2 regions of the Brevibacterium sp. SIMBA_078 genome follow, and region 2 is predicted to be linked to the other one. Evidence: predicted binding sites of a transcription regulator. Region 2 holds the regulator's gene; the other holds the start of a gene.
What was found. Region 2 encodes HrcA, which represses chaperone genes, less so after heat shock. Its sites were predicted from a motif close to TTNGCACTCGNNNNNNNCGAGTGCNAA; they were not measured.

Region 1: the regulator HrcA is predicted to act here: its motif matches at 2,312-2,338, upstream of groL (chaperonin GroEL).

Annotation. Positions count from the first base shown of each region.
Region 1 is NZ_JAWRYQ010000001.1:395,115-401,187, reverse strand. Features, by position in the region: gene SB749_RS01825 (DUF3263 domain-containing protein) at 234-500, shown strand; gene SB749_RS01820 (LytR C-terminal domain-containing protein) at 503-1,066, shown strand; gene SB749_RS01815 (cold-shock protein) at 1,516-1,719, shown strand; gene groL (chaperonin GroEL) at 2,495-4,138, shown strand; gene SB749_RS01805 (hypothetical protein) at 4,341-4,724, shown strand; gene SB749_RS01800 (DUF1707 domain-containing protein) at 4,801-5,568, opposite strand; gene SB749_RS01795 (sulfite exporter TauE/SafE family protein) at 5,645-6,073, shown strand, end outside.
Region 2 is NZ_JAWRYQ010000005.1:146,247-152,319, forward strand. Features, by position in the region: gene SB749_RS17725 (PhoH family protein) at 1-183, opposite strand, end outside; gene SB749_RS17730 (16S rRNA (uracil(1498)-N(3))-methyltransferase) at 239-1,000, opposite strand; gene dnaJ (molecular chaperone DnaJ) at 997-2,112, opposite strand; gene hrcA (heat-inducible transcriptional repressor HrcA) at 2,235-3,275, opposite strand; gene SB749_RS17745 (DUF3097 family protein) at 3,436-4,299, shown strand; gene SB749_RS17750 (DUF4870 domain-containing protein) at 4,425-5,135, shown strand; gene SB749_RS17755 (DUF4870 domain-containing protein) at 5,220-6,014, shown strand; gene SB749_RS17760 (hypothetical protein) at 6,065-6,073, opposite strand, start outside.

The DNA of each region.
Region 1 (6,073 bases), on a different contig from region 2:
TCGGGTCACCCGGTCCGCCGAGGCGGCCCCGCCTCGGCGAAGGTCGTTCCCTTCACCCCGTCGTCATGGTCACCGATCCGGTGCCGTGCGGCGGGGTGGTGCGGTTAGTTGGGGACTGACTTGGGCCGTTCGGGGACCGACCTCACATCCGCGGCGGCGCGCCGGAAATTTCAGTACCGCCGATCGGGCGATAATATAGAAGCACAGACACCTCTCGAAGGAGCACAACCTCTATGCCGCCGAACGACGACACCTCAGAACTGAGCGAGCTCGAGGTGGCCGTTTTGGAGTTCGAGCGGCGGTGGTGGAAATACGGAGGCGCCAAGGACCACGCGATCCGTGAGCGCTTCGATATGTCAGCCACCAGTTACTTCCAGATACTCAACTCGCTTCTCGACAACCCTGCAGCTCTGGCCAGCGACCCCATGCTGGTCAAGCGCCTTCGCCGAATCCGCAGCACGCGGCAGAGCGAACGCGCCCAAGCCCGCGTCTCGAGGTAGACATGACCGACGAATTCGACGAGATCGAGCCCGGACGGCGCAGCGGTGCCCATCGACAGGAGTCCGCGGCGTCGTCGAACATCGGTGCCATCTCGCTGGTCATCATCCTCGCCCTGGTCGCCGTGCTGCTGGTCGTGGCCGCCATCAACATCATCTTCTCCTCGATGGGCAATCCCGAGTCGAAGATCGCCGACCCTCCGGCCTCCGAATCGGCGTCGGCCGAACCCTCGCCGAGTGAGAGCGAGGTCAGCGTCGCAGACGACTCGATCACCGTCGACGTCCTCAACGGCTCCGGCGTCTCCGGTGCTGCGAAGAAGTTCTCCGAGGCGGTCGAGGAGAAGGGCTGGAAACTCGGGCAGGTCGGCAACTATTCGACGAACCTCACTGATTCGACCGTGTACTACAACGGCGAAGAGAACGCGTCCCAGGCCAAGCTCGTCGCCAAGTCGCTGGGAGTCTCTGCCACGGAGGCCTCGTCCGACTTCGAAGCCGACGTCACCGTCGTCATCTGTTCGGACATCGCCGATCGTGGACCCGAGTCCAGCGAAGGCGGGGACTCGGAGTGATCCTATGCGGTTCGGCGGCGCGGCAGCGCAGCTGAGTCGGCGGGATCGGTTCGGGCTCGGCCGCTTCGGTCGTAAGGGCATGAGTCGGCGGGACTCCTCGGTTGCGGTCGGGTCGTGACCGTGCGGGCCGCCTCGGCGAATTTCTGACCGAACGGTCTGATTTCATTCGCCGCGATCCCTGCTGTGAACTGGGCAGAAACCCTTAGATAACGAATCTATAACAGTGCTGAACCACTCTAGGCGGGATGCGTGCCTGCGGTAGAGTTGCAACAGCTAGGCAAGCACAGCACCTTGTGTTCTATTCGTGCTTCACCGAGATTATTCTCTAGAGGTCAATGAGAGAAGTCGCGGGGTCAGTTGAGTTTTACTAGCTTCCGTATCTCGGGTGGGGTCATCTGATCGCGGCTGCGATGCGGGATTTCAATGGCACTGCACTGTATGGAGAAGTAATGGCACAAGGTACCGTCAAGTGGTTCAACGCTGAAAAGGGCTATGGATTCATCACCCTCGAAGGCGACAACCAGGACGTGTTCGTTCACTGGAGCGCAATCCAGATGGACGGCTACCGCTCTCTCGAAGAGGGCCAGCAGGTTCAGTTCGAAGTTGGAGAAGGACAAAAGGGTCCTCAGGCGGAGTCCGTCACCCTCCTCTGAGACTGGCTGCTGTCAGCACAGTTTTCTGATCCGCTGCGGCGGGGCGTCGGAACGGCTTTCGGGCCGACCGGCACCAATCGCACGGGGGAAGCGCCGAGCAGGCAACTGCTCGGCGCTTTTCAGTGCCAGCGCGAGGGAGTGGCTGCTGGCGGGGTGCCTGCGGGGGGGAGAGCCGGCGGGGCCCTCGGCGCCTCGTGTCCATTTGATGCCTGCGACTTGCTGGTCACGGATCAATCGGCGTAATTGACCACCTTGTTTCGTATTGCTCACTTTCCTCGGTGTGTTTTTCAGAGTAGACAGTACCGAAAGCCTGGAGTGCGGACGGGGAGGCCTCTGGAGTCGACCTGCGGGCCGCGGTCGGAGCCTGTTCGCAGGCTCGGGGCACGAGCGGCGGGCAGGATCTGAGGCCCGCGCCACCGCCGCCTGCGCCACTTGCACCACCTGCACTGCAGCAGGTGTGCCACCTGCACCGCCGCCTGCGCCGCCTGCGCCAAGCGTTTCGCGCTGGGCCGAACTGCCCTCCCCGACTCCTTCGCGCGCCGCCAGCTCGCGGATCCGAACTGTCCTCGCCCATCTTGGCGGGCGACAAATATTTGCACTCGCATGGGGAGAGTGCTAAATCTAGTACTGGTGAAAACCGATGGGTTCCCACCAGTCGTCTCGAGAGCGTGGTCCATATGTGGAATGGAACATGCGGACACACTCTCTGCCGTCGCGGGCGTTGATGACTGCTCTGGATTCCCACTCCACTCCATCAGGGAGGATCTAAGCCACTATGGCAAAGATGATTGCATTCGACGAAGAAGCTCGTCGAGGACTCGAAGCTGGCCTCAACCAGCTTGCGGACGCGGTCAAGGTGACCCTTGGACCCCGCGGTCGCAATGTCGTGCTCGAAAAGCAGTGGGGCGCACCGACCATCACCAACGATGGCGTCTCCATTGCCAAGGAGATCGAACTCGAGGACCCCTACGAGAAGATCGGCGCCGAACTCGTCAAGGAAGTCGCCAAGAAGACTGACGACGTCGCAGGCGACGGAACCACCACCGCTACCGTGCTCGCACAGGCCCTCGTCCGCGAGGGCCTGCGCAACGTGGCAGCCGGTGCTGATCCGCTCAGCCTCAAGCGCGGCATCGAGAAGGCCGTTGAGGCCGTCACGAACGTGCTGCTGAACAACGCCATCGACATCGAGACCAAGGAACAGATCGCCGCCACCGCTGGCATCTCCGCCGGAGATCCTGCAATCGGCGAACTGATCGCCGAGGCCATCGACAAGGTCGGCAAGGAAGGCGTCGTCACCGTCGAGGAGTCCAACACCTTCGGACTCGAGCTCGAACTGACCGAGGGTATGCGCTTCGACAAGGGCTACATCTCCGGTTACTTCGTCACCGACACCGATCGCCAGGAAGCTGTCCTTGAGGATCCCTACATCCTCATCGTCAACTCCAAGATCTCGAACGTGAAGGATCTGCTGCCCGTCCTCGAGAAGGTTCAGCAGTCCAACAAGCCGCTGTTCATCATCGCCGAAGACGTCGAGGGCGAAGCCCTGGCCGTCCTGGTGCTGAACAAGCTCAAGGGCACCTTCAAGTCCGTGGCCGTCAAGGCTCCGGGCTTCGGTGACCGTCGCAAGGCTCAGCTCGCCGACATCGCCATCCTCACCGGTGGCCAGGTCGTGTCCGAGGAAGTCGGGCTCAAGCTCGACAGCGTGACCACCGATCTGCTGGGCACCGCCCGCAAGGTCGTCATCACCAAGGACGAGACCACCATCGTCGAGGGCGCCGGAGACGCCGAGGAGATCGCCGGACGGGTCGCTCAGATCCGCGCCGAGATCGAGAACTCAGACTCCGACTACGACCGTGAGAAGCTGCAGGAACGTCTGGCCAAGCTGGCCGGCGGTGTTGCAGTCATCAAGGCCGGAGCCGCCACCGAGGTTGAGCTCAAGGAAACCAAGCACCGCATCGAAGACGCCGTGCGCAACGCCAAGGCTGCTGTGGAAGAGGGAATCGTCGCCGGTGGCGGCGTCTCGCTCATCCAGGCTGGCAAGGCCGCATTCGCCGACCTCGCACTCGAGGGAGACGAGGCCACCGGTGCCAACATCGTCAAGGTTGCCATCGAAGCCCCGCTGAAGCAGATCGCCACGAACGCCGGCCTCGAAGCCGGTGTGGTCGCCGACAAGGTCGCCAACCTCGAAGCCGGATTCGGTCTCAACGCCGCAACCGGTGAGTACGAGGACCTGCTGGCCGCCGGCATCAACGACCCGGTCAAGGTGACCCGCTCTGCTCTGCAGAACGCCGCCTCGATCGCCGGTCTGTTCCTCACCACCGAGTCGGTCGTCGCCGACAAGCCCGAGAAGGCCGCCGCAGGTGCAGACGCAGCTGCCGGTATGGACGGAATGGGTGGAATGGGCGGCATGGGCTTCTGATAGCCACCGCTTGTTCGATCGGCCGTGCCGGTGCCCGCAGGGGTGCCGGCACGGCCGTTCTCGTGCTGCGACTCCCGGATCCCGGCCCGATGGTCAGATCGTTCACGCGGACGTGTCCGCTCGTCGTGAGTCGGCGACCACCATCGCCGAGGCGGCCCGCCGACCCGTTGTTCCGCAGCCTCGCCCCGCATAGGCTGGACCCATGACCTTCACCGGAACCGATTCCTGCGGAAACAGTCCGAAGAACGTCTTCGTCGCGACGTTCGAGGAGAATCTCTTCAACGGCGACAGAGAAGCACTCAACGAGGTGATCGCCGACGACTGCGTGCTGCAGATCGTCCACGCCTCTGACGTTGAAACCCACACGGGTATGGACGCCGTCGTCGAGGCGCTGTTGAAGTTGTCCGGCCAGTCTCACGAGGTCGGTCACCTCGAAGCTGCGGTCACCCACGGCAAGGCCGCGGCCGCATGGGGATACTGGCAGGCCGAGGCCGACGGCGACGACCTGCGGCACTTTTCGCACACGATGTGGTTCACCACGCACAAAGCTCAGGACTTCGGGCAGATGAGAATCTTCCAGGTCTGAGCCAGATCGGGACCTGTCAGATCCGGATCTTCCAAGCCTGAGCCAGAACAGGGTCCGCTGGACCTGAGCTGTGCCCTCAGTCCCAGGGGTTATCGCGGTTGTAGCGGCGATGCGACCGGTGCCGGTCCCGCTCTTCCCGGCGTGAGATCTGTCCGGGAGAGTACGGCGGATGGGACGGATGCGGCGGTTGCAGGCCTGTGCCGAAGTCGGCTTCATAGTCCCGCTCGGGGGCTTCGCCCTCTTCGAGCTGTCGCTTGGCCTCAGCATCCCCGAGCTGGGCCCGAGCTCTGCGGGTGAGCTCCTTCTTCCGATTGCGGATGATCTCGTCCTTACGTGCGATGTGCCCTAAACCGCCGAGCAGCGAGGGAATGATGACGAAGATCGGCCAGAAGAAGATGAACCCTCCAGATGCGATCGATGAGATCGCCCAGATCGCCAGCACGATCCCGACTGGCCCGGCGACTGCACCCAGCAGTGACCGGCGCACCCGGTCCCGGTAGTACTTCTGCGCCGCGGCATCGATCTGCTCCGGCGTGATCGGCACTCGCTCTGCCTCGAGGCGAGCCAGGGCCTGCGCGCGACCTGCGTCGTCGAGCCTGCCAGGTTCGACCTCGGCCGGATCGGCGAGGACGAGATCCTCGATCAGCGCTGGTACTTCACCGAGCGTCTTGATCTTCGCAGCCGCCTCGGTGCGTTCATCGAACTCCTCAACGTCGAGCTGACCGAGGGCATAACCCTCCGAGAGGACATCACTGACGACCGCGCGATCGGCATCAGAGGCCCGGACCTGCCCATACGATCGGGGATCTGCGCTGAACCGCGACCAGAGGGGACTGGCGTTCATGGTGAATACTCTAACCCCGCGGTCAGCGGTGAGACTGAGGATCAGCCGGGAATCGGGCTGGACTAGACTCGATCGAGTGGAACCCGTCGTCGTGCTCATCCTCTTCGCCGTGTTCCTCGGCGCATTGTCCCAACGCGTCACCGGGATGGGATTCGGCTTGGTCAGCGGCCCTTTCCTCGTTCTCCTCCTCGACCCGTTCAGCGGCGTCATCCTCGTCAACATCTGCGGAATCGTCGCCTCATTCTCCGTCTTCGTCCGCACCTTCGCCGAAGTGGAATGGCCGCCCTTCCGACACCTTGCCTTGGGAGCGGTGATCGGCACCATCCCCGGCGCACTGCTGTCGTCATCGCTGCCCACCCCACTGCTGCAGATCCTCATCGGCGCACTCATCGTCGTCTCCCTCATCAGTTCGCTGACCTTGGGGAAGCTGGGGCGGACGATTCCCGCGAACGGCGGCACACGGCTGACGGCCGGGCTCTTCTCCGGGGCGATGTCCGCCGCGGCA
Region 2 (6,073 bases):
GAAGAAGGCGACGAGGTCGATGGAGTCGGGGATGACCAGTCGCACGGTGTCGCGATCGGCACCTTGGGTGTCCGGCACGGCATCAACGCCGGCGGCACCGTCGCCGGTCGCGGCGGTGTCCGAGTCGGTGGGGTTCATGGAGTTCGGGTTCGGTGGGGTGATGTCCAGAATGTTCCTTTGCAAGTGAGCGCACCGTCACCGGCAGCGCCTGAGTGTGCTTCCATCCTAGTCCGATGCCTCACCAACGGCCCAATGAATTCTGGGCCAGGACGAGACCGGCGGGTCCCGCCGATGACGAGCGCAGGATCGTCGGTCCCAGCAGCACCGCGGTTGCTCCACGGTCGGTCAGGGCGGCGAGTTCGCCGTCGCTGATGCCGCCCTCGGGGCCGACGACGAAGACGATGCGCTCCGGCAGCTGCGCCGAGTCGTTCGCGATCAGGCCATCCAGCGCTTCGGAGAGCCTGCGCTGAGCGGTCTCGTGGAGGACGAAGACCGCATCAGCGTCGTCGAGGGCCTTGGCCAGGGCGGCTCCGCGGACGAGGTCGTGGAGGATGGGAAATCGTGCTCGTCTGGCCTGCAGGGAGGCCGCTCCGAGGAGGTTCTCCCATTTCGCGGCCATCTTCTCCCGCTTCTTGGCCGGCCAGTCGGCGATCGAGCGCTCGGCGGCCCAGGGCATGACGTCGTCGACGCCGATCTCCGTGGCCGTTTCGATGGCCTGCAGGTCCCGGTCGCCCTTGGCCAGGGCTTGGACGAGGACGAGGCGCGGGCCCGTGCGCTCCTCGACCGTCACCTCGGTGACGTCGATCGTCAGCTGGTTCGCCGAGGCGGCCGTGACGGTTCCGCGCGCACGTCTGCCTTCCCCGTCGACGATGTCGATATCCTCGCCGGGACCGATCCGACGCACCCGCACCGCATGCCCGGCCACGTCCTCACCGAGGGTGAGGGCGGACCCGACGACCGCCTCGGCGGCGGTGGCGGAGCGGAAGACGGGAAGACTCACCGACCGGCGAACCTCTCACGCATGCGGGAGAACATTCCGCGGTTCTCGGTCGAGATCTGGGCGCGCGGTGTCTCTTCTCCGCGCAGTTCGGCGAGTTTCTCGAGCAGTTCGCGCTGTTCGTCGTCGAGCTTGTCCGGGGTGAGGACGTCGACGGTGATGAGCAGGTCGCCACGGGTCTCCGAACGCAGGCGGGTGGCGCCGAGTCCGGGGAGTTTGACGATGGTGCCGGACTGGGTGCCGGCGGCGATGGTGAGGTCCTGAGTGCCGTCGAAGGTCTCGAACGGGATGGTGGCGCCCAGGGTCGCCGCGGTCATCGGCACGGAGACGGCGGCCCGGAGATTGTCGCCGTCGCGCTGGAAGACCTCGTGGCGGGTGACCATGACCTCGACGAAGAGGTCACCGGCGGGTCCGCCGCCGGGCCCGACCTCGCCCTGGCTGGAAAGCTGGATCCGGGTGCCGTCGGAGACACCGGCGGGGATGCGGATCTTCATGGTCCGCTGTTTGCGCACGCGTCCGTCGCCCTGGCAGTTGAGGCAGGGGTTCGGGATGACGGTGCCGAAGCCGTGGCAGGAGTTGCAGGTCTGGTTCGTGACCATCTGACCCAGCAGGGTCCGGGTCATGCGCTGGACGCTGCCGGCTCCGTGGCACAGCGAGCAGGTCTCGATCTTCGTGCCTTCCTGCGTGCCCGCGCCCGAACAGGTGTCGCAGACGACTGCAGTGGTGACGTCGAGGTCGACGGTGCCGCCGAAGGCCGCGGTCTTCAGGTCGATATTGACTCCGACGAGGGCATCCTTGCCTCGCTGGGTGCGCGGGATCGGTCCTCCGGCCTGACCGCCGCCACCGCCGAAGAAGGTCTCGAAGATGTCGCCGAATCCGCCGAATCCGCCGCCGGCCGGGAAGCCCTGACCGTTCTCGCCGCCGCCCATATCGTAGTTGCGGCGCTTCTCCGGGTCGGAGAGCACGTCGTAGGCCAGTGAGATGGCTTTGAATTCGTCTTCGTGACCGGGATTGACGTCCGGGTGGTACTTGCGTGCCAGCTTCCGGTACGACGACTTGATCTCAGCCGCGGAAGCGTCTTTGGACACTCCGAGTGTTTCATAGTGATCGGCCACAGAAACTTCTCTCTCCCTGACGTAGTGGTCTTCTCTGTTCGTGGTGGTGGCTGCGCCCTTGCGCGGTGCTCACCGGTTCTGCGCTGCCCGTCTGCGGGTGTCCCTCGTCGATATCAAGGGACCTACCCTCGATCGAGGATCGAGGACACGTATTTGGCGACGGCACGGACTGCCGAGATCGTCGTCGGATAGTCCATTCGGGTCGGGCCGAGCACTGCCAGTCTGGCCGAGGAACCCGCGTCATGACCATATTCGGCGGCGACGACGGAAGTCGAGCTGAATGATTCGTGAGTATTCTCACGCCCGATGCGCACACTGATCTCCTCGTGGTCTTCGGCCATCGAGGTGAGCAGCTTGAGCAGGACCACCTGTTCTTCGAAGGCTTCGAGGATCGGAGCCATCTTCTCTCCGAATTCGCTTCCGGAGCGGGCGAGGTTCGCGGTGCCGGCCATGATGATGCGCTCTTCACGCGTCGCGGCGACGAGGTCGACGACGGCGGCCCTGACCTGTGTGAGTCCGGAGTCGTCACGAGCGGCCGGCTCACTCGATTCGGTGGCGGTCGCCTCGGCGGCGTGGGCCGATCCGAAGACCTGCGCGAGTGTGCGTCCGGCGAATTCGGCGTTGATCTGGTCGCGCAGTCCGCGGACGGCGTCTTCGTCGAGCGGGCTCGGGGTGATCACGGTCTTCTGCTCGACCTGGCCGGCGTCGGTGATGAGGACGACGAGGATCCGCCCGGGTCCGAGTCCGACGATCTCGATGTGCTTGATGCGCGCCCGCGACACCGTCGGGTACTGGATGAGCGCGACCTGTCGGGTGAGGCCGGAGAGGACGCGGACGGTGCGGTCGAGCATCTCGTCGAGGTCGACATCGCCGTCGATGAGTTGGAAGATTGCGCGCCGCTCGGCGGTGGTCAGCGGTTTGAATTCATCGATCCGGTCGACGAACATCCGGTAGCCGAGGTCGGTGGGGATCCGTCCGGCAGAGGTGTGGGGCTGGGCGATATAGCCCTCTTGTTCGAGCGCGGCCATATCGTTGCGGATCGTGGCCGGAGAGACTCCGAGGGTGTGGCGCTGGACGATCGCCTTCGATCCCACGGGTTCGTTGGTGGCGACGAAGTCCTCGACGATGGCGCGCAGCACCTGTGCTCGTCTGCTGTCGTTCATCGCGGGTCTCCTCTCCGTCTCGCCGGTCGATCGCGGTCCCATGCCTGCTCTTGGCACTCACTGAGTCTGAGTGCCAATTCTACGCCTCTCGTTCCCGGAATTCATTTCTGGGGTGGCCTGCGGGTCTGCACGCCTGCGGGACCGTCCTTGATTATGGTGGGTGCCCGTGAATGCTTTTGATCGCTATGGCCCCGATGTGCTCTCCGGTTCCTCCCCGTCGTCGCACCGTCCGAAGAAGTCCCGCCAGGTCGAACTCGGCCTGGGCATGGTTCTCGAGGATGCGATGAGCGGCTATGTCGGCGCTGTCGTCGGCGCGGAGAAGACCACGGCCGGTGTCGTCGTCAAGCTCGAGGATCGCGCCGGCAAGGTTCGGGCCTTCCCCCTGGGACCGGGTTTCCTCCTCGAGGGGCAGCCCGTCGATGTGCAGCTGCCGAAGAAGAAGGCGCAGCAGCCCGGACGGACGGCCTCGGGGTCTCGCGCCGTGGTCGGAGCGAAGGCTCGAGTGGCACGTGGGTCGCGGATCTGGGTCGAGGGCAAGCACGACGCCGAACTCGTCGAGAAGATCTGGGGCGATGACCTGCGCATCGAAGGCGTCGTCGTCGAGCCCCTGGGCGGTCTCGATGATGTCGCGGACAAGCTCGAGGCCTTCGGCCCGGATCGGGACCATCGAGTCGGTGTCCTCGCCGACCATCTGGTGAGCGGGACGAAGGAATCGAAGATCGCCGAGGCGGTCCGGTCCGATCCGCGGTACCGCGATGTCGTCCACATCATCGGTCACCCGTACGTCGATATCTGGCAGGCGGTGAAGCCCCATGTCGTCGGCATCCGCGAGTGGCCGGTCGTCCCCCGCGGTGAGGATTGGAAGACGGGAATACTGCGTCGCATCGGATGGCCGCACGCCGACCATCGGGACGTTGCCCGCGGGTGGGTGTGCATCCTCGGGAAGGTGAGCACCATTGCTGATGTCGAACCGACTCTGTCGGGGCGCGTCGAGGAGCTCATCGACTTCGTCACCGTTGGCTGAGAGTCGGCGGTGGTGCGGCGCGGGGGATGTGTGCCGAATCTGTCACAGGAGTGAGGCTTTCCCGACATCCTCGGGACACGTCGCTCCGTTAGGGTGAATGGCAAGCACTCTTCGAAAGGATCCCCATGTCGTATCACCCCGAGCAGCCGGGCAGCCGGCCGATGCCGCCGAACTACTCTCAGGCCTCCGGTTCGCAGCAGCCCTACGCGCCGCAGGGCCAGCAGTATTCGCAGCCGCAGACGCACAGCGGTCAGCCGGGTTCCGGTGGGCAGTCGGGGTATGGTTCGCAGCGAGCGTACGGCGCTCAGCCGGGATATGGGGCGCAGCCGAACCCCGGGGGCCAGCCGGGTTACGGCGCACAGCCTGGATACGGAGCTCAGCCTGGTTACGGCATGCCGCAGATGCACAACCCGGCGATGTTCGACTCCCGCTCCCTGCCTGAGCAGGCCTACGGACCCGGCTCCGAGCAGTTCTGGATGGCCCACGAACCCGACCGGACCACGGCAATGTGGACCCACCTCGGCTCGCTCATCTTCGGCTTCATGCCGCTCATCATGTTCCTCGTGAAGAAGGACGAATCGCCGTTCGTCCGGGAGCATTCGCGTCAGGGCCTCAATGCGATGATCACGAACACGATCGTCACCTTCGGTGCCTTCATGATCTTCATGTTCCTCGGTTTCATGCTGGCACTGGTGACATTCGGGATCGGCATGATCATCATGTATGCGGCGTTCATCGTCCCGCTCGTCTACTGCGTCTTCTACATCATCGCGGCCGTCGCAGCGAACAAGGGCGAGGGCTATAAGTTCCCGCTCACCATCAACTTCGTGAAGTGACCATCCCCGTCACCTCACTTGCACTGGGACAGCCCACACTCACTGGGTTAGTGTGGAGTGATCGCACACTCTGAAGGGACTCTCATGTCGGACAACCCGCAGCAGCCGAACAACGGACAGTCACAGCCGATGCCTCCGAACTATTCCCCGCAGTCGGGCTCGCAACAGCCGTATACCCAGCAGCCACAGCAGGGTTCGCAGCCACAGCAGGGTTCGCAGCCGCAGCAGAGTGGTCAGGCCCACGGCTCTCAGCCGCAGAATCCTCAGCAGGGATCACAGCCGGGCTATGGCTCGCAGCCCCAGCCCGGGTACGGCTCCCAGCAGCAGAATCCGGCCTACGGATCTCAGCAGCAGAATCCTCAGCAGCAGTATGGTTCCCAGCCGGGCTACGGTTCGCAGCAGGCGTGCGGCAGTCAGCCCGGACACGGAAGCCAACAGCCCTACGGTGGCCCACAGGGATACGGAATGAATTCGGCGGGGAATCCCGGCTCGTTCAATTCTCAGGCGCTGCCGCCCCAGGCTTACGGGCCGGGTTCGGCGGGACTCTGGCAGCCGAGCCCGTCAGAACGCTCCACATCCATGTGGACACAGGTCGGCGCAATCTTCACCGCCTGGATCGTTCCGCTCATCGTCTTCCTCGTGAAGAAAGATGAGTCGCCCTTCATCCGCGAACAGGCCCGTCAGTCGCTGAACTTCCAACTGACCCTCATCATCGCCTATATCATCGCCGACATCCTCGCCGTCATCACCTTCGGCATCGGCGGGATCCTCTTCTTGGTCATCTGGGTCGTTGCTCTGGTATTCATGATCCTGGCCGCTGTCGCCGCCAACAAGGGCGAGGTCTATAAGGTTCCGATGAGCATCCAGTTCATCAAGTGATTCGGTGGGTATGATCTCGACTGCAGTCGACGTCAACACCTCATCACCAGTCAGCGCCT